Linked DNA regions of Caldimonas brevitalea. The protein of the gene in region 2 interacts with the protein of the main gene of each other region in a pairwise test. Links are inferred from orthologs where the notes say so. Each region holds a gene or a part of one and is shown on either strand. Other genes may lie near its edges. The genes, in order: ribD, accC and cysM.

What was found.
Region 1: the proteins of accC (region 2) and ribD interact in binary tests that used the Escherichia coli proteins (3 or more experiments, as listed by UniProt). The link is inferred for Caldimonas brevitalea from one-to-one orthologs.
Region 3: the proteins of accC (region 2) and cysM interact in binary tests that used the Escherichia coli proteins (3 or more experiments, as listed by UniProt). The link is inferred for Caldimonas brevitalea from one-to-one orthologs.

Annotation. Positions count from the first base shown.
Region 1 is NZ_CP011371.1:1,647,823-1,658,274, forward strand. The notes cover bases 2,933-5,835. They hold ribD (bifunctional diaminohydroxyphosphoribosylaminopyrimidine deaminase/5-amino-6-(5-phosphoribosylamino)uracil reductase RibD), read right to left. Parts: upstream 4,992-5,835; coding sequence 3,873-4,991; downstream 2,933-3,872. Other genes in these bases: ribBA (bifunctional 3,4-dihydroxy-2-butanone-4-phosphate synthase/GTP cyclohydrolase II), read right to left, coding at 2,933-3,080; AAW51_RS07195 (riboflavin synthase), read right to left, coding at 3,167-3,823; AAW51_RS27950 (GspH/FimT family pseudopilin), read left to right, coding at 5,115-5,693; pilV (type IV pilus modification protein PilV), read left to right, coding at 5,707-5,835. Outside these bases: AAW51_RS07175 (pyridoxal phosphate-dependent aminotransferase), read right to left, coding at 1-945; transcription antitermination factor NusB, read right to left, coding at 960-1,472; ribH (6,7-dimethyl-8-ribityllumazine synthase), read right to left, coding at 1,469-1,933; more of ribBA, read right to left, coding at 1,977-2,932; more of pilV, read left to right, coding at 5,836-6,270; AAW51_RS27955 (PilW family protein), read left to right, coding at 6,267-7,148; AAW51_RS07220 (pilus assembly PilX family protein), read left to right, coding at 7,158-7,736; AAW51_RS07225 (pilus assembly protein), read left to right, coding at 7,757-10,452. UniProt on the Escherichia coli protein: Converts 2,5-diamino-6-(ribosylamino)-4(3h)-pyrimidinone 5'-phosphate into 5-amino-6-(ribosylamino)-2,4(1h,3h)-pyrimidinedione 5'-phosphate.
Region 2 is NZ_CP011371.1:1,187,395-1,197,840, reverse strand. Bases 2,967-5,863 are described here. They hold accC (acetyl-CoA carboxylase biotin carboxylase subunit), read left to right. Parts: upstream 2,967-3,688; coding sequence 3,689-5,038; downstream 5,039-5,863. Other genes in these bases: prmA (50S ribosomal protein L11 methyltransferase), read left to right, coding at 5,054-5,863; accB (acetyl-CoA carboxylase biotin carboxyl carrier protein), read left to right, coding at 3,080-3,550; aroQ (type II 3-dehydroquinate dehydratase), read left to right, coding at 2,967-2,976. Outside these bases: aroE (shikimate dehydrogenase), read left to right, coding at 1-399; AAW51_RS05300 (transglycosylase domain-containing protein), read left to right, coding at 410-1,186; AAW51_RS05295 (hypothetical protein), read left to right, coding at 1,294-1,905; AAW51_RS05290 (TlpA family protein disulfide reductase), read left to right, coding at 1,902-2,414; more of aroQ, read left to right, coding at 2,527-2,966; more of prmA, read left to right, coding at 5,864-5,959; AAW51_RS30620 (zinc-ribbon and DUF3426 domain-containing protein), read left to right, coding at 5,997-7,199; AAW51_RS05260 (carbohydrate kinase family protein), read left to right, coding at 7,235-8,143; AAW51_RS05255 (DUF167 domain-containing protein), read right to left, coding at 8,452-8,769; AAW51_RS05250 (histone H1-like DNA-binding protein), read right to left, coding at 8,849-9,346; AAW51_RS05245 (ribonucleotide-diphosphate reductase subunit beta), read right to left, coding at 9,587-10,446. UniProt on the Escherichia coli protein: This protein is a component of the acetyl coenzyme A carboxylase complex; first, biotin carboxylase catalyzes the carboxylation of the carrier protein and then the transcarboxylase transfers the carboxyl group to form malonyl-CoA.
Region 3 is NZ_CP011371.1:4,597,228-4,603,999, forward strand. The notes cover bases 3,720-6,667. They hold cysM (cysteine synthase CysM), read right to left. Parts: upstream 5,673-6,667; coding sequence 4,767-5,672; downstream 3,720-4,766. Other genes in these bases: AAW51_RS19300 (NUDIX domain-containing protein), read right to left, coding at 3,720-4,034; trmB (tRNA (guanine(46)-N(7))-methyltransferase TrmB), read left to right, coding at 4,063-4,797. Outside these bases: AAW51_RS19285 (valine--tRNA ligase), read left to right, coding at 1-2,000; UTP--glucose-1-phosphate uridylyltransferase GalU, read left to right, coding at 2,047-2,913; AAW51_RS19295 (sulfurtransferase TusA family protein), read right to left, coding at 3,078-3,305; more of AAW51_RS19300, read right to left, coding at 3,513-3,719. UniProt on the Escherichia coli protein: Two cysteine synthase enzymes are found. Both catalyze the same reaction. Cysteine synthase B can also use thiosulfate in place of sulfide to give cysteine thiosulfonate as a product.

The DNA.
Region 1 (10,452 bases), 460 kb from region 2 along the record:
CAACGTGTCGAGGGCCGGCACCAGAAAATCGCGACGGCGCCGGAATTCTTCGCGACGGCGCTCGTACTCGGCCAGGCTGTCGGCTTCGAAACAGGCGAGGGCGGCATGCTGCGCCACGCTGGACGGGCAGATGTAGAGGTTCTGCGCGAGTTTCTCGACCACCGGGACCATGACATCGGGCACCACCAGCCACCCCAGCCGCCATCCTGTCATGCTGAAGTATTTCGAGAAGCTGTTGATGGTGATGATGTCATCGCCCAGCGACAGCGCGGTGTGGCCGTAGGTGGCGTCGAAGCTGAGGCCCAGATAGATTTCGTCGACCAGCGTGACGCCTTGGCGGCGCCGCACGGCGTCGGCGATGCGCCGCATCTCGTCGGGATGGATGGACGTGCCGGTGGGGTTGGACGGCGACGCGAGCAACACACCGCGGCTGCGTTCGCCCCATGCGGCTTCGACGCCGGCGGCGCTGAGCTGGAAGCGTTGTTCCGGGCCGCTGGGCAGCAACACCGCGCGGCCTTGCGCCGCGGCGACGAAATGCCGGTTGCAGGGGTAGCTCGGGTCCGGCATCAGGATCTCGTCGCCGGCGTCGACCAGCGCGAGGCAAGCCAGCTGCAAGGCGCCCGAGGCGCCCGCGGTCAGCACGATGCGGCGCGCCGGCACGTCGACACCGAAACGGTCGCGGTACCAGGCGCTGATGCGTTCCCGCAGCGCTTCCAGGCCCAGCGCCGGGGTGTACTGGGTGAGGCCGTCGCGGATGCAGCGGGCGGCCGCTTCCTGCACCAGCGGCGGGGCCGTGAAGTCGGGTTCGCCGATGTTCAGGTAGATCATCGGCCGGCCGCCCTGGGCCGGGTCGCACAAGGCGCTGCGGGCCAGCACGTCGGCCGCCTTGGCGCACTCCATCACATAGAACGGGTCGATCTGCCCGGCGCGCGCGGCGAACTTCATCGGCGGGCGCTGGCTCAGCGGCGGGCGTTGCGGGCGGCTTCGACCTCGACCGGTCGCAGCTCCACGGCGGCCTTGTCGAGCACGCCGTTGACGTATTTGTGGCCGTCGGTGCCGCCGAAGCTCTTGGCCAGTTCGACCGCCTCGTTGATCGCCACCTTGTACGGGATGTCGACGCAGTGCTTCAGCTCATAGGCGCCGATCATCAGCACCGCGTGTTCGACCGGCGACAGCTCGGTGGTCTTGCGGTCGACGTGGTGGGCCAGGGTCGCGTCAATGTCGGCGGCCTCGCGGATGCAACCGTGCAGCAGCGCGTCGAAATGCGCCAGGTCGGCCTTGTTGAAACCTTCGATCTCGCGCACGTGGGCTTCGATTTCGCCGGCGTCGGCGCCCGACAGCAGCCACTGGTAGAGCCCCTGCAGCGCGAGTTCGCGCGAGCGCCGCCGGGCCGACTTCTGTGCCGGCCGCTTGCCATGGTTGCCCGGCGCCTTGCCGGGTGGTTTGTCGGACGGTTTGTCGGAGGTGCTCACGTCAGGTCTTCCAGCAGGTTGGCCATCTCGACGGCCACGCGGGCGGCGTCACGGCCCTTCTCTTCGGCCCGGGCCCAGGCCTGTGCCTCGTTCTCGACCGTCAGGATGGCGTTGGCAATCGGCACCTGGTGGTCGAGCGACACGCGCGTGACGCCGGCGCCGCTTTCGTTGGCCACCAGCTCGAAGTGATAGGTTTCGCCGCGGATGATGCAGCCCAGCGCGATCAGTGCGTCGTAGCGCTCACTCTCCGCCAGGGCCTGCAGGGCCACCGGCACCTCGAGCGCACCCGGCACCATCACGTGCTCGATGTGCTTGGCCGCCACTTTCAGGTCGTGCAATTCAGCGAGGCAGGCTTCTGCGAGCTTGCCGGTGATGGCTTCGTTGAAACGGGCTTGGACGATGCCGATGCGCAGGTCCTCGCCGTCGAGTTGGATAGCCTGGCCTTTGTCTGCGCCTTGCATGGTGTGTGTGTTTCCGGTCTTGTAGGTTGAGGTGGCGCGTCGTTCAGGCTTGTTCGGGGCCGAAGAAGCCCGTCACTTCCAGGCCGTAGCCGCCCATCATGCTGGGCATGCGCCGCGGGCTGCCGAGCAGCTTCATGCGGGTGACGCCGAGGTCGCGCAGGATCTGCGCGCCGATGCCGTAGGTGCGCAGGTCGATCTGCCCGCGTTGGCGCAACTGCCGCGCATGCTCGGGCTGCAGGTATTCGAGCAGGTCGTCGACGCTCTCGCCGCAGTTCATCAGCACGGCCACCGCGCTGGGCTCCTGCTGCAGCCGCGCCAAGGCCTTGCCGAGCGGCCACGAATGGCCGCACTGGCCGGCGTCGAGCAGGTCGAACACCGACAGCGGCTCGTGCACCCGCACGGCCACCTCGTCTTGTTCGCTCCAGGTGCCGTGGGTGAGGGCCAGGTGCAGGCCTTCCGAGCGATCGCGGTAGGCGATGCAATGGAATTCGCCATGCGGCGTGCGCAAGGTGCGCTCGCCGGCGCGCTGGATCAGGCTTTCGTTGCGGCTGCGGTATTCGATCAGGTCGGCGATGGTGCCGATCTTGAGGCCGTGTTCGCGCGCGAACACTTCGAGATCGGGCAGGCGGGCCATGGTGCCATCGTCGTTCATGATCTCGCAGATCACCGCCGCCGGCGTCAGGCCGGCCATCGCCGACAGGTCGCAGCCCGCCTCGGTGTGACCGGCGCGCATCAGCACGCCGCCGTCCTGCGCCTGCAACGGGAAGATGTGGCCCGGCTGCACCAGGTCGCTGGCCTGGGCGTCGCGGGCAACCGCCACGCGCACCGTCTGGGCCCGGTCGGCCGCCGAGATGCCGGTGGTGACACCCTCGGCCGCCTCGATCGAGACCGTGAAGGCGGTGCCGTGCTTGGTGCCGTTGCGAGGGGCCATCGGCGGCAGCCGCAGGCGCTCGCAGCGCTCGCGCGTGAGCGTCAAACAGATCAGCCCGCGGCCGAACTTGGCCATGAAGTTGATTGCTTCAGGTGTGACATGGTCGGCGGCGAGCACGAGGTCGCCTTCGTTTTCGCGGTCTTCTTCGTCGACCAGGATGACCATGCGGCCGGCCGCCAGCTCGGCAATGATCTCGGGAACGGGAGAGATGGGCATGATGGGGCGCAATTGTAAGTGGCCCGGGTCGGGCCACGGCGGCAGGGCCTTGGAGCGCGGGCCCCGCGGAAGAACGAGGCTGGCGCTCAGCCGCCCGGACGTGTGGACGATGCGCCCGCGACGCCTGCCCCGGCGGTCAGCATGCGCTCGACATAGCGGGCGATGAGGTCGATCTCGAGGTTGACGCGGTGGCCGGCGGCGAGACTGCCGAGCGTGGTGTTGGCGACCGTGTGCGGGATCAGGTTGATGCTCACTTCGGCGCCGTCGGGCGTGTCGACGACCCGATTGACCGTCAGGCTCACGCCGTTGACGGTGATCGAGCCCTTGTAGGCGAGGTAGCGCGCCAGCGCGGGCGGTGCGAGTACACACAGCTCATACGACTCGCCCACGGCCGCGAACCGTGTCACCGTGCCCAGCCCATCGACGTGGCCGGACACCAGATGGCCACCGAGACGGTCTTGCGGGCGCACCGCCTTTTCGAGGTTCACGGGGCCGGGCCGGTCGAGACCGGCGGTCTTGGCGAGACTCTCGGCCGAAACATCGACCGTGAAGCGGCGGCGCTCGGCGTCGAAGCCGGTGGCCGTCATGCAGGCGCCGTTGAGCGCGATGCTGTCGCCGTGCTGCACGTCGTCGAGATAGCCGGGAGGCGTCTCGAGGGTGAGACGGCGGCCGTGCGCGTCGCTGTCGCCCAGCGGCTGCACGTCCACGATGCGGCCGAGGCCGGTCACGATGCCAGTAAACATGGGGCCTATTGTCGCAGGCTCGGCCCAGTCTTGCGCGCCGCGGGGTGGGTCAGAAGCGGTCGCGGCCGGGAATGCGTGCCAGGATGCGCAAGTCGCCGCCGACCGGGGCGACGTCGAGAAACTGCAGCGGGACGGCCTCGTCGAGGCCGCTCAACGGCCCGAAGCGCATCATCTCGCGGCCCTGGCCGATGAGCTTGGGGGCCAGGTAGACCAGGAACTCGTCGACCAGGTTTTCGCGCACGAGAGAGCCGTTGAGCCGGTGGCCGGCCTCGACATGCAGTTCGTTGACGCCGCGCGCGGCGAGGTCGGCGAGCATGGCGGGGAGATCGACCTTGCCGTGCGCGCCGGGTTTCAGTGCGATCTCCGCCCCGCGTTCACGCAAGGCCGCGGCGCGGTCGGCATCGGTGGTCGCGCTGTAGATCAGCGCTGCGCCGGGCGCGTCGAGCAGGCGGGCGGTGGGCGGCGTCTGCAGCTGTGAGTCGACCACCACTCGCAGCGGTTGGCGCGGCGTTTCGATCTCGCGCACGTCGAGCCGCGGGTTGTCGTCGAGCACGGTCCCGATGCCGGTCAATACGGCACTCGACCGCGCTCGCCAGGCATGGCCGTCGGCGCGCGCTTCGGAGCCGGTGATCCATTGGCTGGCTCCGTTGTCGAGGGCGGTGCGGCCATCGAGCGACGCGGCCACCTTCAGCCGCACCCAGGGGCGCTGGCGGACCATGCGCGAGAAGAAGCCGAGATTGATGTCGCGGGCTTCGTCTTCCAGGAGTCCGAAGTCGACCTGGATGCCGGCGGCGCGCAGCCGATCGAGGCCGCGGCCGGCGACGAGGGGGTTGGGATCGCTCGCGGCGACGACAACTCTGTGGACCTGTTCACGAATCAGCGCATCCGCGCAGGGCGGCGTGCGGCCAAAATGTGAACATGGTTCCAATGTGACGTACGCCGTCGCGCCTTGCGCGGTCAGCCCGCGCGATCGGCAGTCGGCCAACGCCGCGGCTTCGGCATGCGGGCCGCCCGCCAGATGGGTATGTCCGGTGCCGATGATCTCGCCTGACGGCGACACCAGGACACATCCCACGGCTGGGTTGGGTGCGCTGAAACGCAAGGCCTGCCGGCCCAGCGCCAGCGCCTGCTGCATGTGCCGTAGATCCGTCACTGCGTCGGTCGCCATGGCGACACTCTCCTTTGATCGAGGGGCCCTGTTATTGTTACCAAAAATACCTTTTGTGCCGTGCGGTCGTCCGTCCGTCGCGGGGTGCCAACAGGCCTTCCACCGTGTGACCACAATCCAGCCATGACATTCTGTCGCTTCAAGCTTTCGCCCGCTTCGGGCCCTGTCGCCAGACGACACCACGCGGGTTTCACGCTGGTGGAGTTGCTGGTGACGTTGGCTGTGCTGGCAGTGGTGCTGGGGCTGGCGGCGCCTGACATGCAACGCTTCCTGGCCCGGCGGGCCGTGGTGGCGCATGTCGATGCCTTCACGTCGTCGATCCGACTGACACGCGCAGAAGCCATCAAGCGAGGTGAAACGGTTTCAATGTGCGTCAGTTCGGATCAGGCCACCTGTCTTGCCGGCGCCGGCGCTACCTGGGACCAGGGCTGGCTGATCTTCGTCGATCGTGATGCAAGCGGCACCTTGGACGCTGGCGATGACGATCAACTGGTGCGGTCAGAGCCGGCCCTGCGCGGCAGTGGCGGGGTGACCACCGATCCGGCAGGCCGGACCAGCGTGACGTTTCGCTCCAACGGCCTGGCCACCGGTGCCGCATTGAATATCACGTTCCAACCCAAGTTGTCTGCCGATGATCCCGGGTACTCCGACTACGAGAAACAAGTCTGCGTGTCCCTGCAAGGTCGAGCGAGGTCGTGCTGAGATGAAGCGCCCGATGAAATATCACGCCCGCGCGCTGGCATTCCAGCGTGGCCTGTCGATGATCGAGATCCTGGTGTCCGTGGTGATCATGTCGCTCGGCATTTTGTCGCTCGCAGCGCTGCTGACCAATGCCACCCGCTACAACAAGACCACCGAGTACCGTTCGGTGGCGACCCTGCTGGCGAACGACATGGCAGACCGCATGCGGGCCAACCGCGACGCGGTGGTCGACGGCTCGTACACCACCGCACTGCCCACCTACAACGTCAACGCGACAGAGCCGCCGAAGGGCACGGGGTGCGAAGCCACGGAATGTACGCCCGCCCAAATGGCGACGCGTGATCTTGCCGATTGGAAACACGCCCTGTTCAACGCGCTGCCGCAGGGCGACGGTTACCTGCTCCTCGACGCCGAGGACAATGCCGTCGACGTCTGGGTGGCCTGGTTGGACCCTGCAGCGAACAGCGACGAGACGACGGTGGGTGACGGTGCCACGGTCAAGGAATGCCCCACGGCCTTCGTCGCGAGCGGGGCCGACCCCATGCCGCGCTGTGCCTATTTCAGGATCAGCCTATGACGCAGTTTCACCGGAGTGCACGGGCCGCGTGCATGCGCGGGCTCTCCCTCGTCGAAGTGATGATTTCGCTGGTGATCGGCCTGATCGTCGTCGGCGCCGTGCTGACGACGTACCTCGGCGTCAGCGGCGGGAGCCGCTACGGCGTCGCCCTCGCACAGATCTCCGAAGATGCCACGCTCGCGATGAACCTGTTGCGCAGCCAGATCGCGATGGCGGGTTACGGGAGGCCGTATGCCGTTGGCGGGCCCGGCGGCAACCAGATGCTCAAGGCCTACAACGGTGAGGTCATCAGGGGCTGTGAGGGCGGTTTCACCGACCCCGCCGTGGCGGGGGGCGTCGGCGCCCTGACGTGCGTGAACAATCCAGCACTGCCGGATGCCATCGCAATCGCCTATGAGGCGGACACGAGCAACACGGTTGGGGTGGGGTCGCCTGCGGTGCCGTCCGACTGTCTCGGCAACGGCTTGACTCTCGTGCCCCCAGTGGGCGCTGCGCCGGGCTACTTTTTGGCCGAAAACCGCTTCTACCTTGATGGTGCGCCGCCCGAGTTGCACTGCAAAGGCTCCGGTGGGGCCCCTGGCACGACGGCGCAGCCCCTGGTTGAGAACGTCGTCGATCTGCAGATCAAGTACGGCGTCGCGACCGGCACCGAGACCCGTGTCGCGGCGAAGTATGTCGATCCCGTTACCGGCATCGACCCTGGCCTGATTGTGTCGGTGCGCGTGTGCATCGTCGTACGCAGCGCGGCGAATGTGATGGACGCGCCGACCGACTATGAAGGCTGCAACGGTACGGTGACCTTTCCCGCGGGGAGTACCGATCGTCGTATGTACCGGGCCTTCACCTCCACCATCGTCCTCCAAAACCGTCTGCTGTAGGGATAACGCATGCCCGGCCTCGATTGCCCCCGCCGCCGTTCCTTGCGCTCGCGCGGCGGACGCCAACACCCCTCCCGCCGATCGGCGCGCGGCGTCGTCCTGATCGTCGTCCTGGTGATGCTGGTCGTGATCGGCCTGACCTCGGTCGGCGTGATGCGCAATTCCCTCAATGCGGATCAGCTGAGCAACAGCCAGCGGCTGCAGTCGCTGGCGATGCATGCCGCGCAGAGCGGGTTGCGCTTCTGCGAGTCGGAGTTGTTGAGGCCCGACGACGAGCGCGAGATCACGCTGCACCCGGTCCAGGATCCACCCCGGTGGGAGACTTGGGCCACCTGGACCGACGGCACGGCGGCGACCGTGCCCGAGGGACGCATCGAGTCGGACAACAGCTCGGTGGTCCCGTCCACACGTCCCCAATGCCTCGCCGAACTGAGTCCCGCGACGGCAGGGAGCAGACGGGTCGTGATCGTGACAGCCCGGGGCTTCAGCCCCGACTTCTCGGCTGATGCCGCGACAGGAAGGACCACCTCAGGGTCGGTGGTCTGGCTTCAATCGACGGTGCTGCTTGGCGAAGAAGCCACCCCTTAAAAACATACAAGGAGCCAGAAATGACTACTCCTGCTACGCGCTTCCCACACTCGGCACTGTCTCGTGCCGTCATCTACCTCACGGTGCTTTGTGTGCACCTGGGGGGGTTGATGCCTGCCGCTTACGCCGCCGAGCCGGCGCAGATTCCGTTGATCACGCGCGAAGGGGCGGCGCCGAAGTCCAACGTCGTGCTGACGATCGACGATTCGGGCTCGATGCGGGCGCAGTGGATGCCCGAAGGCGATGGGAACAACATCAAGGTGGGCACCTACACCGTCAGGTTCCCGGTGACCTCGAACGGGCAGGTGATCGACTTGGTGCCGGGCGACAAGATGAGGCTGGGGTCGGCGCTCGGGACGGTGATGAGCATCCAGGGGGTGGTGACGGCCGAGAAGAGCGCTGGGACGGTATTTCAGCGCCAGATGCGCTCGGCGCAGGTCAACTCGATCTATTACAACCCCGAAAAGCGCTACTTGCCGTGGGTCAAGCCCGACGGAACGCGCTACCCCGACGCCAACCCGGGCGCAGCCTACTGGGACCCGACCGAGCCGACCCTGGGCACGCTCAATCTCACCGCGGCCGCAGGCAATGTGAAGGCCACCTGGTGTACGGCGTACAACAGCTGCAAGGCGAATGAGACGAAATCGTTCTCGCCCGGCTTGTACTACCGGCTGGATCCCCCGACCGCCGACCCGAACGTGGCGTCGAACTACAAGGAATACGACATCCGGACTGGCGGCACCTCCGCCAACCCGTTCAAACGTTACGAAGGCCGCACCGACTGCAAGGCCGACCCGTGTACGCTGGACGAAGAGCGCATCAACTTCGCGAACTGGTTCGTCTATTACCGGTCACGCATGTCGCTCACCAAGGCCGCGATTTCCGAGGCGTTCAACCAGGTCGGTGACGTTGTGCGGATGGGCTGGGGCACGATCAACACGCCGTCGAGTGCGATCGATGGGACCAACACCACGGTGTTGAAGGCAGGCGTGCGCGACTTCAACAAGGACACCCGTGAATCGATTCTGACGAAGGTGCAAGAACTTGACGTTGCGACGACCACGCCGCTGCGAACGGCCGTGGATGCGGTAGGCAAGTATTTCATGCGCACCGACTCCAAAGGCCCCTGGGGGAAGACGCCCGGTTCTGGTAGCGAAGCCAACAATACCCATTTGAGCTGCCGCCGGGCCTACAACATCCTGATGACGGACGGCTACTACAACGACAACTACAGCACCGGCATCAACGAGGACGGCAGCGACGGAACCTCGTATGCCAGCAGCAATCCGCTCGACGCGCCGTACACGCGGTATGTCGCCACGAAGCCGTACGCTGACCCCAACAACGACATGCTGGCCGATGTGGCCATGAAGTACTGGAAGCGGGACCTCCGCACTGACCTGCCGAACCGAGTGGCACCCACGGCGAAGGACCCGGCCTACTGGCAGCACCTGACGCAGTTCACCGTAGGGCTCGGCGTCAAAGGCAAGCTGAATTCGGATGAAGACCAGCGGGCGGCCGAACTCGATGCGCTGACGAAGGGCACGAGGACCTGGGGCACCGACAAGATCGACGACCTGTGGCACGCCGCGGTCAATACCCGCGGAGAGTTCTTCAGCGCCAAGGACGCACAAGAACTGGCTCAGGCCATCTCCAGCGCGCTGGGCGCGGCAGCGGGGCAGACAGGCTTGAAAGAGGGCGGGGTGGCTACCGCGAGCGGCACGCTCATCTCCGACAACCGCAAGTACGTCCCAAGCTACAACTCCGCCAAGTGGAACGGAGAAATCGAGGCGTGGAGTCTCAACAACGAGGGCGATGCCGGCGCCTTGTTGTGGAAGGCGAGCGAGAAACTGCCGGCACATGCGGACCGCAAGATCTTCACCTGGAATGCCAGCAACGGGGGCCAAGCGGTGCCGTTCACGTGGGCCGGCATGGGCACCGACAACCAGAAGCGGCTCGGTGCTGGAGCAAACGAAGACCTGGTGAAATATTTGCGAGGCGACGACACCAATGAAGGCCCCGAAAAGGCGTACCGCCAGCGGGCCGGCAAGTTGCCCGACTTCATCAACTCGCTGCCGACACTGGTGGGCGGCAACGTGGTGCTGGACTACGCGGACGCCGATTACGCCGAGTTCGTCAAGAAGAAGCAGGCGCGCGCTCCGGTGCTGTTTGTCGGCGGCAATGGCGGCATGCTGCACGCCTTCCGTGACTCCTATGGCGCGAAGGTGGGCCCGGACGACGGCAAGGAGATCTTTGCCTATGTTCCCCATGCCGTGATACCCAACCTTCCGGTGCTCGCGAAGCAGGACTACGGCACGCTCGCCAACTACCACCGGTACTTCGTCGACGGGCCCCTGGTGGAGAGCGACGGCAAGATCAACGGCGTATGGACCAACGTCCTGATTGGCAGCATGGGCGCCGGCGGGCGTGGTTTGTTCGCGCTCAAGCTGAGTGAGGACAACCTGATTGCCAACCTCGGCGCGAACTCGGTGCTGTGGGAAGTCTCGAACGATGCCGACGTTGGCTACATCCTGTCGGACGCCGAAGTGGGCGTGCTGCCCAACGGCCGCTGGACAGTGTTCGTCGGCAACGGCTTCTACAGCCCCAACGGCCGTGCCGTGCTGCTGATGATCGACCTGGCGAGTGGCTCGATCGAGAAATTGGTCGCCAGCTCGGCGACCGGCAATGGCCTGGGCGGGGTCAAGCTGGTGCGTGA
Region 2 (10,446 bases):
CGCCGTGTCGTGGTCGCCAACCGCACGCTGCACAAGGCGCAGGCGCTGGTGCAAACCCATGCCGCCTGGGCGGCCGAACGCGACGTGACGCTGCAGGCGAGTGGGCTCGAGGACTGCGGCAGCGGCTACGCACTGGTGCTGAACGCGACCGCGAGCAGCCTGCAAGGCGGCGGCGTGCCGGTGGCGGGGCGCGTGCTCGGCCCCGGCGCACTCGCCTACGACATGATGTATGGCCCGGCGGCCGCCGGTTTCCTCGAGTGGGCGGCCGAACACGGTGCCAGCGGGCGCGATGGGCTGGGCATGCTGGTTGAACAGGCGGCCGACGCCTTCGCGCTGTGGCGCGGCGTGCGCCCCGAGACCACCGAAGTGCTGGCCGCGCTGCGGCGTGGCGAGGTCTGAGCGGCCCGCGATGGGAAAGCGTTTGCTCCGTCTGGTCGGCCGCTGGCTGACGTTGTGTCTGCTGTCGGCGATCGCGCTGCAGCTCTACTTCCTGGCGCGCGTCGCCTTGATGGCGGTGGTCGACCCGCAGTCGACCACCTTCGAACGCTCGGAAGCCTGGCGCATCATGAAGGTGCAGCACCGGCTGCCGTGGCGCCAGGAATGGCGCGACTACGACCAGATCTCGGACCACCTGAAACGCGCGGTGATCGCCTCCGAAGATGCCGGCTTCGCCGACCATGAAGGGGTCGAGTGGGAGGCGCTCGAGAAGGCGTGGGAGCGCAACCTGAAGGCGCAGGAGCGCGCCGACAAGTACAACCAACGGCTTTTGCAGCGCGCCGCGCGCACGCCCGACCGGCCGGTGAAGATGCGGCAGGCGCGTGTGGTGGGCGGCTCCACCATCACCCAGCAGTTGGCCAAGAACCTGTTTCTGTCGTCCGACCGCAGTTTTCTGCGCAAGGGGCAGGAGTTCGTGATCACTTTCATGCTCGAAGCATTGCTCGGCAAGCAGCGCATCCTCGAGATCTACCTCAACCACGTCGAGTGGGGCGAGGGTGTGTTCGGCGCCGAGGCAGCGGCGCGGCACTATTTCAGGATCGGCGCGGCGGAGCTGTCGCCGGCCCAGGCGGCGCGGCTCGCGGTGATGTTGCCGGCGCCGAAACGCTTCGAGAAGCGGCCCGGCTCGGCCTACGTGCGCGGACGCGCCGCCACCGTGCTCGCCCGCATGCGCGCCGTGCAGCTGCCCTGAGCCCTTGCGCCGGCAGCGCTCCAGGGCGGGCTGCGCCGCAAGGCGGTCCCGGCACTCCTAGAATGGCCTGTTCGGGCCCGACGGGCCCTCTGCTTCCTTTTACCCTCATGGCCTCCAACTCCGCTTCCGCGCTCGCGTCCGAGATTGCCGCCACCGCCGCCCGGCTGATCGTCGAGGAAGGCATGGAGTACGGCCCGGCCAAGCGCAAGGCTGTCAAAGTCCTCAACAAGCGCGGCCTCGGCAACCTGGACCTGCCCAGCAATGAGCTGGTCGAGGAAGAAGTGCGCGCATACATCGAGATCTTTTGCGGCGACACGCAGCCGGGCGAGCTGGCGGCGCTGCGGCGGATCGCCTTGCGCTGGATGGAGCGCCTGGCCGAGTTCCAGCCCCATCTGACCGGTGCGGTGTGGAACGGCACCGCGACGCGGCTCAACGACGTCTGGCTCAACCTCTTCTGCGACGACCCGAAATCGGCCGAGATCCTGCTGATCGGCAAGCGGGTCGACTACGACGCCGGCAGCGTGGTCGGCTTCCGCGGCGACACGGTCGATGTGCTGACGATGTCGGAGGCGAGCCCCGAACTGGGCATGCGCGTGTTGGTGCACCTGGTGATCTACGACCGCGATGACCTGCGCGGCGCGGTCAAGGCCGACGCACGCGGGCGCGCCGAGCGCGGCAGCACGGCGGCCGTGCGCGCCTTGCTCGAGGAAACGCCGTGAAACGCCGGGCTCTGCTGGTGAGCGCAGGCGCGGCCGCGGCGGCCGCCGGGGCCGGGCTCGCGTGGTGGCAGCTGGCGGGGCGGGCGCAACCCCACGACGGTCTGTGGGACGCGCGCTTCGAGACACCCGAGGGCGAGTTTCTGTCGCTCGCCGACTACCGGGGCGGCCCGCTGCTGCTCAACTTTTGGGCCACCTGGTGCGCCCCCTGCGTGCGCGAGATGCCGCAAGTCGACCGCTTCTTCCGCGAATTCCGCGCCCGCGGGTGGCAGGTCGTCGGCATGGCGGTTGACAACGCCCCGCAGGTACGCGAGTTTCTGGCGCGGCGTGTGCAGGTGAGTTTTCCGGTGGCGATCGCCGGGTACGCCGGCGTGACCTGGTCGCGCTCGCTGGGCAACGCCCAAGGGGGCTTGCCCTTCACGGTTGCCTTCGGCGTGGACGGCGACGTGGCCCACCGCAAGCTCGGCGAGACCCATTACGACGAGTTGGCCGGCTGGGCAAGAGGGAGTTGACCGGGCGCCACGCCAGCGCGACGGTCCGGAAACAATTTCTCGACATTTGCTCCGATTTGCGCGTAAAGTCACGGCTTCTCAATTCGAGGGTGCCGTTCAACCCTCAACGCCGATGACCATTCTTGTCCTGCATGGCCCGAACCTCAACCTGCTCGGCACCCGCGAGCCGGAGGTCTATGGTTCGACCACGCTGGCAGAAATCGATGCAGATCTGATGAAGATCGCTGCAGATCGAGGCGTCAAGCTGAACAGCTTCCAGAGCAATCACGAAGGCGCCCTGATCGACCGCGTGCAAGCCGCGCGCGACGATGGCACCCGCTACATCGTCATCAACCCGGGCGGCTACACGCATACCAGCGTGGCGTTGCGGGACGCCCTGGCGGCGGTGGCGCTGCCCTTCGTCGAGGTGCATTTGTCCAACGTTCACAAGCGTGAGGACTTTCGCCGCCACTCCTATTTCTCGGAACTTGCCGACGGCGTGATCTGCGGCCTGGGGGCCACCGGCTACCGGCTGGCGCTGCTCTACGCGCTCGAGCGCCTGGCCCCACCGGGCCAAGGATAATCCCGTCCACTTCCCGCCGTAGACACACATAAAGAAAGAGGAACCGGCCCTCGGGACGTGTTCCACCTGAAAAACAGCGGCCTGCGCCGCGTTGGAGAGCACCATGGACCTACGCAAGCTGAAAACACTGATCGACCTGGTGTCCGAGTCGAACATCTCGGAGCTGGAGATCACCGAAGCCGACGGCAAGGTGCGCATCGTGAAGTCGGATGGCCACGCTGCGGCCGGCCCAGTGGCCGCCGCGCCGGTGGCGCAGGCGCCAGTGCAGCCCGCGCCGGCGCCCGCTCCGGCTGTCGCCGGTGCCGCTGCGGCGCCTGCACCCGCGCCGGCGGAATTCAGCGGCCATGTGGTCAAGTCGCCGATGGTCGGCACTTTCTACCGTGCCTCCAGCCCGGGCGCCAAGCCCTTCGCGGAGCTCGGCCAGCAGGTCAAGGAAGGCGAGGCCATCTGCATCATCGAAGCGATGAAGATCATGAACGAGATCGAAGCCGACAAGTCGGGCACGGTCACCAAGATCCTGTGCGAGAACGGGCAGGCGGTGGAGTACGGGCAGCCGCTGTTCGTGATCGAGTGAGATCGTTCCCAGCCGTCACGACCTCCCGTCGCTGCCACCCGCGGCGGCGACACGAGGCCCGGATGCGCGACGACGCGCGCCCGCTGGCCACCGCGAAATGCGCCGCGCGCCCTGCGCGCGGCGATCGAGCCGAGCACGATGTTTAAAAAGATACTCATAGCCAACCGGGGCGAGATCGCGCTGCGCATCCAGCGCGCCTGCCGTGAGATGGGCATCAAATCCGTGGTGGTCTATTCCGAGGCCGACCGCGACGCCAAGTATGTGAAGCTGGCCGACGAAGCGGTGTGCATCGGCCCCGCGCCGTCGGCACAGAGCTACCTCAACATGCCGGCCATCATCTCGGCCGCCGAGGTGACCGACGCCGAGGCGATCCACCCCGGCTACGGCTTCCTGTCGGAAAACGCCGACTTCGCCGAGCGTGTCGAGAAGAGCGGCTTCGCCTTCATCGGCCCGTCGCCCGAATCGATCCGACTGATGGGCGACAAGGTGTCGGCCAAGAACGCGATGATCAAGGCCGGCGTGCCCTGCGTGCCGGGCTCCGAAGGCGCCCTGCCGGAGGACCCGAAAGAGATCATCAAGATCGCGCGCGCCGTCGGCTACCCGGTCATCATCAAGGCCGCCGGCGGCGGCGGTGGCCGCGGCATGCGGGTGGTGCACACCGAGGCCGCGCTGATCCACGCGGTGCAGACCACGCGCGCCGAGGCCGGGGCGGCCTTCGGCAATCCGTCGGTCTACATGGAGAAGTTCCTCGAGAACCCGCGCCACGTCGAGATCCAGGTGCTGGCCGACCAGCACCGCAATGCGGTCTACCTGGGCGAGCGCGACTGCTCGATGCAGCGCCGCCACCAGAAGATCATCGAGGAAGCGCCGGCGCCGGGCATTCCCAGGCGCATCATCGAACGCATCGGCGCACGCTGTGCGGACGCCTGCAAGAAGATCGGCTACCGCGGTGCCGGCACCTTCGAGTTCCTGTACGAAAACGGCGAGTTTTATTTCATCGAGATGAACACCCGGGTGCAGGTCGAACACCCGGTGACGGAGCTGGTGACCGGCATCGACATCGTGCAGATGCAGATCCGTGTGGCGGCCGGCGAGAAGCTGCCGTTCGCACAGCGCCACATCACGATGAAGGGCCACGCCATCGAGTGCCGCATCAACGCCGAGGACCCGTACAAGTTCACGCCCTCGCCGGGCCGCATCACGATGTGGCACGCGCCGGGCGGCCCCGGCGTGCGCGTCGATTCGCACGTCTACACCAACTACTTCGTGCCGCCCAACTACGACTCGATGATCGGCAAGATCATCGTGCACGGCGACACGCGGGAACAGGCGCTGGCGCGCATGAGCATCGCACTGTCAGAGACGCTGGTCGAGGGCATCCTGACCAACATCCCGTTGCACCGCGAACTGGTGGTCGACGCCAAGTTTGTCGAGGGTGGCACCAGCATCCACTATCTGGAAGGCTGGATGAGCCAGCACAAGCGCTGACCGGAGCCCGCCGTCATGTTCGAACTCGTCCTGCTGGCCCGCGAGGCCGATGTCGACACCGTCTCCGACGCCTTGATGGAGCTGGAAGCCTTGTCGGTGTCGGTGGAGGACGCCGATGCGGACACCGAGGCCGAACATGCACTGTTCGGCGAGCCCGGCATGCCGGCACCACGCGGCGGTTGGGACCGCTCGACGCTGAAGGCCTTGTTCCCCGACGAACCCGCCGCCACCGAAGCCGCCACGCTGCTGCTCGCGCAGGAGTGGGCGGGCGACGTCCACGTGGTGGCCATCCAGGCCGTCGAAGAGCAGGACTGGGTGCGATTGACACAATCGCAGTTCGCGCCGGTCGAGATCACGCCCGAGTTCTGGATCGTGCCGAGCTGGCACCAGCCGCCCGCGCAGGCGACCCGCGTGATCCGCCTCGACCCCGGCCTCGCCTTCGGCACCGGCACCCATCCGACCACCCGGATGTGCTTGCGCTGGATCGCGCGCCAGCCGGCCAGCACGCAGGCGCAATGGCAGCGGGTGCTCGACTACGGCTGCGGCTCGGGCATCCTGGCCATCGGCGCCGCGCTGCACGGGGCCCGCGACATCGATGCGGTCGACATCGACCCGGCTGCGGTCGAGTCCACGCTTGCCAACGCCGCGGCCAACGGCGTGCAACTGAACGCCGGGCTGCCCGACCGGGCCACCGGCCGCTATCCGCTGGTGCTGGCCAACATCCTGGCGTCGCCGCTGAAGCTGCTCGCGCCGCTCCTGACCGGCCACGTCGCGCCCGCAGGACATCTGGTGCTGGCCGGCATCCTCGAGCGGCAGGCCGAGGAATTGCAGCAGGCCTATGCCGCGATGTGCCGGCTCGAGGTGAGCGACCGCGAGGACGGCTGGATCCTGATGACGGCACGCCTGGGCGACACGGTGTGACGCGGGCGGTGCCCATGCTGATGGCATCATTCGCGCGATGAGCCTGGCCACCCGCTGCCCCGCCTGCAACACCACCTTCCGGGTGGTGCAAGACCAGCTCAAGGTGTCCGAGGGTTGGGTCCGCTGTGGCCGCTGCAACGAAGTCTTCAACGCCATCGAGGGGCTGTTCGACCTCGATCGTGAAGGCACGCCGTCGCAGCCGATGCCGCTGCCCGGGCGGCCGGAGGCGGTCGACAGCGAGTACCCGGCCTTCCAGAGCACCCTCAGCGAACCGCCCCCGTCCGTGGTGCCGGAGCCGCTCGAGATCGCACAGGAGGCGCCGCCGACGGCGCCGGCCCCCCTGCCGCCCCCGCCCGGCCCGACCGCCCCAACCGCCCCGGTCGCGGCAGCCGCTGCAGCCGCAGCCGCATTCGCGCGCAACGCACCGTCGCCGGCCGAGATCGCCGCCGAGATCGACGACAACGTCGCACCGACCGCCTACGAGGTGCTCGACTCCAGCTTCCTCGACCGCAGCACCTATGGCTCGGTGCAACCCGGCGACCTCGACGATGGCTTTGCGGACGCCCGCTTCGACAGCACGCACGAAGCGCTCGAGCTCGAGTCGGAAGCGGTGGCTGCCGGCGCCCCCGCCTGGCAGCCCAAGACCCTCGGCAACGCGCGGAAGAAGTCGCACAAGCCGGCCCGATCCAAAAAGGCGGCTGCCGCGCGACGCCCGCCGGAGGACCCGAACGCACCCGAGTTCCTGCGCAAAGCCGAACGCGAGGCGCATTGGCAGTCCCCGCGCATGCGCCTCGGGCTGTCGCTGTTTGCGCTGCTGCTCGGCCTCACGCTGGTGCTGCAAATCGCGCTGCAGTGGCGCGACTGGCTGGCGGTGTACCGCCCGGCCCTGCGGCCGACGCTGGTGCAGTTGTGCCGTGTCGCCGGTTGCACGGTCGGACCGCTGCGCCGCATCGACGACGTGGTGGTCGACAGCAGCAGCCTGGCCCGCGGTAGCGGCCCCGACGCCTACCGCCTCAGCGTGCTGCTGCGCAACCGTGGACCGGTGGCGCTGGCACTGCCTCACATCGACCTCACCCTCAGCGACGGCAACGGCGACCTCGTCGCCCGCCGCGCCTTGGCTCCGCGCGACTTCGGCGTCGGCGACAGCATCGACGCCGGGGCCGAAGTCACGCTCACGCTCGACCTCTCGACCCCGGGGCATCGCGTCGCCGGGTTCACGGTCGAAGCCTTCTACCCCTGACGCACGGGCAACAACCACTGCCCCAAGGAGCATCCATGTCGGCTTTGATCTGCGGTTCGCTCGCATTCGACACCATCACCGCCTTCCACGGCCGCTTCCGGGAGCAGATCCTGCCGGAGCAGATCCACATCCTGAACGTGTCGTTCCTGGTGCCCACCTTGCGGCGCGAGTTCGGGGGCTGTGCGGGCAACATCGCCTACACGCTGAAGCTGCTCGGCGGCGAGCCGCTGGTGATGGCCGCGCTCGGGGCCGACGGGCACGACTACCTGGAACGGCTGCGCGGCCTGGGCCTGTCGACCGAGTTCGTGCGCACCGTCAGCCACACCTACACGGCCCAGGCCATCATCATGACCGACGCCGAAAACAACCAGATCACCGCCTTCCACCCCGGCGCGATGCAGTACGCGCACGAGACACTGGTACAGCCCCGGCCCGACATCCAGGTCGCCATCGTCGCGCCCGACGGGCGCGATGCGATGCTGCAGCACGCCGAGCAACTCGCGGATGCGCGCATCCCCTTCATCTTCGACCCTGGCCAGGGGCTGCCGATGTTCAACGGCGACGAGCTGCGCCGCTTCGTCTCGCTCGCCACCTGGGTCACCGTCAACGACTACGAAGGCAAGCTGCTGTGCGAGCGCACCGGCCAGAGCCTGCAAGAGCTGTCGCGCTCGCATCTGAAGGGCATCATCGTGACGCTGGGGGCCGAAGGCTGCGACGTGTGGACGCAGGGCCAGTCGCAGCGTGTGCCGGGCGTGCCGGCCACTTCGGTGGTCGATCCCACCGGCTGCGGCGACGCCTTCCGCGGGGCGCTGCTCTATGGTCTGGAACGAGGCTGGGACCTGGCACGTTGCGCCGAGCTGGGCAACCGGGTCGGGGCAATCAAGATCGCGAGCAACGGGCCGCAGAACCACACGCTGGACCTCGCCGCACTGGGCCTGACCTGATGGGGGTGCCGGCGGCGCCGCCTGCTGTCCCTGCCGCGCGCCCGCGATCGATCGCCGATCGATCACGTGGAGCCCGCTGCCGCTGATCCATCACGCCGGCGGATCGTCACCGCCGATGGCCGCGCGCGACCGCGGGCCCACGCCCTTCTCTATATATGTATATATATAAATAGAGCGAGGGCTTCGAGGGGGTGCTCGGGCCAAAAGTGCCGCCCCCCAGCCACGCCGACCGCCACACCGACCGCCACGTCCACACCGCCACGTCGCCGCAGGCCCGTGTGGACCCACGGCGCGCCGACAAGGCACCACTACCCCTCGGGTGCGAGCCGCTGCATCGCGTTGGCCAGCGCCTCGTCATCGGGGCAGCAGGCCAGCACTGTCTTGCGCCGGCTCGTCTGCCCCCTCAGCAGTTCGACCTGGCCCCGCGGCAGGCCCAGGCGCTCGGCGACCCAGCGCAGCAGCGCTTCGTTGGCCTTGCCGTCCACCGGCGGAGCCTGCAGCCGGACCCTCAAGGCGCCGTCGTGCAGCCCGACACATTGGGTGCGGCTCGCATTGGGCACCACGCTGACGTCGATCTCCAGGCCGCGGCGCGAGCGGCGCAGATAGGCAGGCAGGACGGGGTCCATCACACGCTCTTGACGGGGCCGTGGCCCAAAAGAAAAAACCCGGCCGAGGCCGGGCTTGGAGTACAGCCTCGAAGGCGACTCAGGGCTTCGCGCCCGTCGGGAAAGGCCAAGCCGCCTGCGGGCTGAGAGTCGTCTTCGCGGCGGGAGCCGCCGGTTTCGCAGCAGGCGCAGCAGCAGGTGCGGCAGCAGCCGCCTTCTTCGCAGCAGGCTTCTTCGCGGCTTTCTTGGCAGCAGCCTTCTTCGCAGCCGGCTTCTTGGCGACAGCCTTCTTGGCCGTCGTCTTGCTGGCGGCCTTCTTGGCCGGCGCAGCCTTCTTGGCGGCAGCCTTCTTGGCCGGTGCGGCCTTCTTCGCTGCAACCTTCTTGGCCGGTGCCGCCTTCTTGGCCGGCGCTGCCTTCTTCGCAGCAACCTTCTTGGCCGGTGCTGCCTTCTTGGCTGCCACCTTCTTCACGGCCGCCTTCTTGGCGGGTGCGGCCTTCTTCGCCGGTGCCGCCTTCTTGGCCGGCGCTGCCTTCTTCGCAGCAGCTTTCTTCGCGGGAGCCGCCTTCTTCGCGGCGGCTTTCTTTGCAGTTGCCATATCGATTCTCCTTGATCAAGTTGCAAAGAGCACTGCGCCGCTCGATACAGCGCAGCGATTCACCGCCCGTTGGACTGTCTTGGAGAGACGCCCTGGTACGGTGAATGGGGTGGCAGCCAGTGCCTGCGGCTTCTTGGGGCCCAGCGACTGCCGCTTGGCGGCAGCCGGAGTCCGCTGTTCACTGACTGCGAATCTTGATCTCTTCATCATGACCTGGAGAGCAGCGTTCGTGCCCGGGCTTCAATCCCAAGAGAGCGCGCCACCGGACTGGTACTCGATGACGCGCGTCTCGAAGAAATTGCGCTCTTTCTTCAGGTCGATCATTTCGCTCATCCACGGGAACGGGTTTTCCTCGTTCGGGAAGAGCTCCTCGAGGCCGATCTGCGTTGCGCGCCGATTCGCGATGTAGCGCAGATAGCCCTTGAACATCGAAGCATTCAGGCCGAGCACGCCGCGAGGCATGGTGTCCTCGGCATAGCGGTACTCCAGCTCGACCGCCTTCAGGAACAGGCCCTTGATCTCGGCCCGGAGCTCGGGCGTCCACAGGTGCGGGTTCTCGAGCTTGATCTGGTTGATCAGGTCGATACCGAAGTTGCAGTGCATCGACTCGTCACGGAGGATGTACTGGTACTGCTCGGCCGCCCCGGTCATCTTGTTCTGCCGGCCGAGCGCGAGGATCTGCGTGAAGCCGACGTAGAAGAACAGGCCTTCCATCAGGCATGCAAAAACGATCAACGACTTCAGCAGCTTCTGGTCGTTTTCGGGCGTGCCGGTGTGGAAGTGCGGGTCCATGATCTGGTCGATGAACGGGATCAGGAACTCGTCCTTGTCCCGGATCGACGCCACCTCATGGTAGGCGTTGAAGATCTCGCTCTCGTCCAGCCCGAGCGACTCGACGATGTACTGGTAGGCGTGCGTGTGGATCGCCTCTTCGAAGGCCTGGCGCAGCAGGAACTGGCGGCACTCGGGAGCGGTCACGTGCCGGTAGGTGCCCAGCACGATGTTGTTGGCGGCGAGCGAGTCGGCGGTGACGAAGAAGCCGAGGTTGCGCTTGATGATGCGGCGCTCGTCTTCGGTCAGGCCGTTGGGGTCCTTCCAGG
Region 3 (6,772 bases), 3.4 Mb from region 2 along the record:
CGGCGCACGATTACAACGACTACGCTGTCGGGCAGCGGCATGCCCTGCCCGTCATCGGCGTGCTGACGCTCGACGCCAAGATCAACGACAACGCCCCGCCCGCCTACCGCGGCCTCGACCGTTTCGAGGCGCGCAAGAAGGTGGTGGCCGACCTGGAAGCGCAGGGTTTCCTGGTCGAGGTCAAGAAGCACAAGCTGATGGTGCCGCGCTGCGAGCGCACCGGCCAGATCATCGAGCCGATGCTGACCGACCAGTGGTTCGTCGCGATGAGCAAGCCCGACGCGAGCGGCAAGTCGATCGCCGAAAAAGCCGTCGAGGTGGTGCAGGACGGCCGCGTGCGTTTTGTGCCCGAGCAGTGGGTCAACACTTACAACCAGTGGATGAACAACATCCAGGACTGGTGCATCTCGCGCCAGCTCTGGTGGGGCCACCAGATCCCCGCCTGGTACGGCAGTGGCGGCGAGCTGTTCGTCGCCCGCAACGAGGACGAGGCCCGCGCAAAAGCGAAGGCGGCGGGCTACGAGGGTGAACTTCGGCGCGACGAAGACGTGCTCGACACCTGGTACTCGTCGGCCCTGGTGCCGTTCTCGTCGCTCGGCTGGCCCAACGAGACCAAGGAACTCGATTTGTTCCTGCCCTCCAGCGTGCTCGTCACCGGCTTCGACATCATCTTCTTCTGGGTCGCCCGGATGATCATGATGACGGTGCACTTCACTGGCCGCGTGCCGTTCCGCCACGTCTACATCCACGGCCTGGTGCGCGACGCGCAGGGCAAGAAGATGAGCAAGTCGGAAGGCAACGTGCTCGACCCGGTCGACCTGATCGATGGCATCGAGCTGGCGCCCTTGCTCGAAAAACGCGCCACCGGGCTGCGCCGCCCCGACACCGCGCCCAAGGTACGCGAGGCGACGAAAAAGGAATTCCCTGACGGCATTCCCGGCTACGGTGCCGACGCCCTGCGCTTCACGTTCGCCGCCCTCGCGAGCCTCGGCCGCAACATCAACTTCGACGCCAAGCGCTGCGAGGGCTACCGCAATTTCTGCAACAAGCTCTGGAACGCCACCCGTTTCGTGCTGATGAACTGCGAAGGCCAGGACAACGGGTTGGCCGAACACGGCGCCGACGCCTGCGGCCCCGGCGGTTATCTCGATTTCTCGGCGGCCGACCGCTGGATCACCGGCGAGTTGCAGCGGGTCGAGCACGCGGTGGAACAAGGTTACGCCGACTACCGGCTCGACAACGTCGCCAACGCCCTCTACCAGTTCGTCTGGGACCAGTACTGCGACTGGTACCTGGAAATCGCCAAGGCGCAGATCGCCAACGGCGACGCCGGGCAGCAACGGGCCACGCGCCGCACCCTAATCCGGGTGTTGGAAACCGTGCTGCGGCTGCTGCACCCCATCACGCCCTTCATTACCGAAGAGCTGTGGCAGAAGGTCGCGCCGGTGGCCGGCCGCAAGGCGCCCGACTCGGACGCGTCCATCGTGCTCGCGCCCTACCCCCGCGCCCAGTTGGAGCGCATCGACGCCCAGGCCGACGCCTGGATCGAGCAGCTGAAAGCGGTGGTCGGCGCGTGCCGCAACCTGCGCAGCGAAATGGGTCTGTCGCCGGCCGAACGCGTGCCCCTCTACACCATCGGCGACGCCGACTTCGTGACCCAGGCGGCGCCGTTGTTGAAGGCGCTGGCGAAAGTCAGTGAAGTGAAACGCTTCGACGACGAAGCGGCCTTTGCCGACGCAACGCGCCAGGCACCGGTGGCGGTGCAAGGTGCGACGCGGCTGGCGTTGCACGTTGAGATCGATGTGGCCGCGGAGCGCGAGCGCCTCGGCAAGGAAATCAAGCGTCTCGAAGGCGAAATCGCGAAGGCGCAAGCGAAACTTAGTAACGAAAGTTTTATCGCCCGCGCTCCCGCTAACGTGGTGGAACAGGAAAAAGTCCGGCTGTCCGATTTCACTGTTACTCTCGAAAGAGTGCGTGAACAGATCTCCCGGCTGGCGTGAAGCTTGCAGTATGGTCTGCCACTCGAATATCAGGAGGAAAACCCACATGCACGTCACCAAAGCAGTCTTTCCGGTCGCCGGCCTCGGCACCCGCTTTTTGCCCGCCACCAAAGCGCAGCCCAAAGAAATGCTGCCGGTGGTCGATAAACCGCTGATTCAATACGCCGTCGAAGAAGCGTATTCCGCCGGCATCCGGGAAATGATCTTCGTCACCGGCCGCACCAAGCGCCCGATCGAAGACCACTTCGACATGGCCTACGAGCTCGAAACCGAACTCGAAGCCGCCGGCAAGCGCGAGTTGCTGAACATCGTGCAGTCGATCAAACCCGACGACATGGAATGCGTGTTCGTGCGGCAACCCAAGATGCTGGGCCTGGGCCACGCGGTGCTGTGCGCCGAGCGCCTGGTCAACGGCCATCCGTTCGCCGTGCTGCTCGCGGACGACCTGATGGTCGGCAAACCGCCGATCATGAGGCAGATGGTCGACCAGTTCGCCGACTGGAAAGCCACCATCATCGCCGTCCAGGAAGTGCCGCCCGAACAGACGCGTCGCTACGGCATCGTCGACGGCACCCCCGTCAACGACCGTCTGATGGACATTCAGCAGATCGTCGAAAAGCCGGCCCCCGAAGCCGCGCCGTCGCGCCTGGGCGTGGCCGGTCGCTACATCCTCACGTCGGGCATCTTCGATGAGATCCGCCGCCAGCCCAAGGGCGTCGGCGGTGAAATCCAGCTCACCGACGGCATCGCCGGCCTGCTGCGTCGCGAAAAGGTGTTTGCCTATCGTTATGACGGCGTGCGCTACGACTGCGGCAGCAAGGAAGGTTTCCTGCAAGCGTCGGTCGAACTGGCACTCGCCCACCCGCAGCTTGGCGCGGGCTTCCGCGAGTATCTGCAGGGTCTCGAACTCTGAAAATGCAAAGGCCCCGGCCGAAACCGGGGCCTGCGCCCCGCTGCCCGGCGGGGTAAGCGCTATCCAGGTGCGCTGGTCACGACGACCGGGCCGGGACCCTGCGGCGCATCACGCGTCGGCCGCCGGCTTCATCGGCTCCCGGGCTTTTTCTCCCCTTGCGTACGTCAGCGGCGCCGCAGCACGTGCACGAACTCTTTGTCGAGCGTTTGCTGCTCGACCAGTTCGTTGCCTGTCTGCTTGGCGAAGGCCTGGAAGTCGCGCAGCGAACCCGGGTCCGTTGCCACCACCTTCAGCAGTTCTCCGCTGTGCATCTCGGCCAGTGCCTTCTTCGCCTTGAGGATGGGCAGAGGGCAGTTGAGCCCGCGGGTGTCGAGTTCTTTGTGAGCGTCCATGGCAATTCCTTCAGGGACGCTGATTTTAGTGGCAGCGCACACCGCAGGAGGCCTCCCCTTCAGCCGGACGGCGCCCGATCGCTGCGGGGATGGCATCCATCCGCACGGTTCCCCGCGTTCTTTGCCTCAGCAAGGGGCGCGGTCGGCCTGGCACAGCGGGAATCGATTCAAAAAACAAAGTCGCCGGCAACCCTGCGCTCACGCCCGTCAACGCCGCGGCAGTTCGACGTACTGCGGCTCATGGCCGCGACGCCGCAGCCACTGCGCCAGGATTTCGCCAGTGCCGGCGCGCCAGCATTTGACATCCTGCGGTGCCAGCAGCTTGTATTCGGCCAGTTCGGGCGACAGCACGATCTCGCCGTGGCAGACCGCGTGGTAGGCGATGATGACCTGGTTCATCTGCTGAAAATCGCAAACGCCCTCCAAGTGCAACGCCGAGACCTGCAATGAAGTCTCCTCGGCGATTTCACGCTTGATGCCTTCCTCGGGCGTCTCGCCAGCCTCCATGAAGCCGGTGACCAGCGCGAACATGCGCCCCGGCCAGGCCGCGTTGCGCGCCAGCAGCAAGCGGCCTTCGCGGTCCGACAGCTCGATGATGGCGGCCAGCACCGGCGTCGGGTTGTTCCAGTGGGTGTAGTGGCAGGCCGGGCAGCGCAGGCGGTCCCGCTCGCCGTCGTGCACGCTGTGCAACTCGGTAGCGCAACGTGGGCAGAATCTGAAGTCGTTCATGGACACGCATCCCCTCACTCGATCAGCGGTGGATCCTACCCGAGCCCCCGAAGCGTCCCTGTCGCCTACGCGCACCGCCTCCTCGCGGCAGGTCAGCAGCAACCAGGCCGGGCCTCACCCACGGCTCGCGCAGGTGGTCGACCGCCACCTGAACACGCGCTTTCAGCGACCTGTCGCGCCCTACAACCATGCCGCCTTCGAGCAGCTGTGCAGGCACTGGGACGGCCGCTCGCCGCTGGTGCTGGACAGCGCCTGCGGCACCGGTGAGAGCAGCGCTGCACTCGCCGCGCGCCACCCGGAAGCGCTGGTGATCGGCGTCGACCAGTCGGCGCAACGGCTGGCGCGCGGCCAGCGCAAACTCGACGCGACGGCAGCGCCCCGCAACCTCCTGCTGCTGCGGGCCGACGCGACCGACCTGTGGGCCCTGATGGCGGCGCACGGCCTGCGGCTGGCGCGGCACTACCTGCTCTACCCCAACCCCTGGCCCAAGGCCGAGCATTTGCAGCGACGCTGGCACGGCCACCCGCGCCTGCCCGACCTGCTGGCGCTCGGTGGAGCGCTGGAACTGCGCAGCAACTGGGCGCTGTACGCCGAGGAGTTTGCGTGGGCGTTGCGGCGGGCCGGCTGGCAGGCCGAGGTCGAGCCGGTGCCCCCCGAGGGGCCGGCCCTGACGCCGTTCGAACTCAAGTACCGCGCCTCGGGCCACGTGCTGTGGCGCGTGCGCGCGGCGCCTCAGGCCGGGAACACGCCGGTCGAGAGATAACGGTCGCCGCGGTCGCAAACGACAAACACGATCGTCGCGTTCTCGACCCGCTGCGCCACCTGCAGCGCGGCCCAGCAAGCGCCGGCTGCGGAGATGCCGGCAAACACGCCTTCCTCGCAGGCCAGCCGGCGCGCCATGTCCTCGGCGTCGGCCTGCGACACGTACACCAACTCGTCGACCCGGCTCGGCTCGTAGATCTTGGGCAGGTACTCCTGCGGCCACTTGCGGATGCCGGGGATGCGCGAACCTTCGCTCGGTTGCGCACCGATGATGCGCACCTCCGGGTTCTGCTCCTTCAGGAAACGCGACACGCCGGTGATGGTGCCGGTGGTGCCCATCGCACTGATGAAATGGGTGATGCGGCCCTGCGTCTCGTCCCAGATCTCCGGGCCGGTGGTCTCGTAGTGGATGCGCGGGTTGTCGGCATTGGCGAACTGGTCGAGCACCCGCCCCTTGCCGTCGCGCTGCATCTGCTCGGCCAGGTCACGCGCGTACTCCATGCCACCGGCCTTGGGCGTCAGCATCAACTCGGCGCCGAAGGCCTTCATCGTCTGGGCCCGCTCGATGCTGAGGTCCTCCGGCATGATCAGCAGCATCCGGTAGCCCCGAACGGCCGCTGCCATTGCCAGCGCGATGCCGGTGTTGCCCGAGGTCGCCTCGATCAGCGTGTCGCCCGGGCGGATGTCGCCGCGCTCCTCGGCACGCCGGATCATGCTGATCGCGGCCCGGTCTTTCACCGAGCCCGCCGGGTTGTTGCCTTCGAGCTTGCCCAGGATGACGTTGCCGCGCCGCGCCTGCTCCACGCCGGGCAGGCGCTGCAGCTGGATCAACGGGGTGCGGCCGATGGTGTCTTCGATGGTTTTGTACTGGGGCATGAGCGTTCTCCTGCCCACATTGTCTCAGGCTTGCGTCAGGCCCGCGGCGCTGTGACATAATCGCCGGCTACATCACCGCGGCATCGCCCGGGGTGGTTCAAGACCGACGCAGCGCACGCTGCGTCACCGCCTGCCCAGGTGGCGAAATAGGTAGACGCAAGGGACTCAAAATCCCTCGCCAGCGATGGCGTGCCGGTTCGAGTCCGGCTCTGGGCACCAATTCAAGCGGTCGCGGGCACTAGCGGTTTCCGCAGCAGTTTCTACGCCTCTTCCGCGCCAGTTTCCGCATCAACCCGTTTTTCGATCGCTGTCCCGCCACGGTGAGTACTTGGCGCGGGCGGTCGAGGCGTCGCTGCAATTTGAAACGCCGCCAGGCCCCGCCTCCCCTAGAGTGGCGCCAGCCCCAACGAAGGGCGCAGGGAGGAACACATGAGCATCTTTCACCGGCTGTGGGACAACCACCCCGGCACGGGCAAGCCGTGCGAGGTCGATGGCAAGCCGAGCTTCGAAAACCAGTGCGCCATCAGGATGGGCGTGGCATTCACGAAGTCAGGCATCAGCATTAAGTCCTGGGGTCTGCGTCACTGCTGGCACCACGACAAGGCCTAAGGTCATGCGCTGGCAGCCGAGGAGATGGCAAACGCGCTGACGAGGGTCATCGTGCCGGGGATGAAGCGCGTCGAGCGCTACAACGGCGCCGAAGCCTTCGACAAGATCGATGGGCGCAAGGGCGTGTTCTTCTGCAAGGACTTCTATGGCGCGCCGCAGACCGGCGACCATATCGACCTTTGGAACGGCTGGCGCCTGACGGCTTTCCAATCGGTCATTAGCATCTACACCAGCTTCGGCAGCCAATACACCAAAGGGCGCATCTGGTTCTGGGAGGTCGCTTGAAACGCATGGCCCATGTGCTTGCATTCGTCGGCGTGCTTCTCGGCATAGGTGCGGCCTGGTGGCTTGCAGGTGCTGCCGTATTCCTATACGCCCCCTACGCCACTGCCGCGGAACAGTTGGACAACGCGGCAGTGATCGGACTTCTTGTTTCCGTGACGGTCCTCTGCCCGCTTCTCGCGTGGGTCGGGTGGCGCATTGGCAACAGG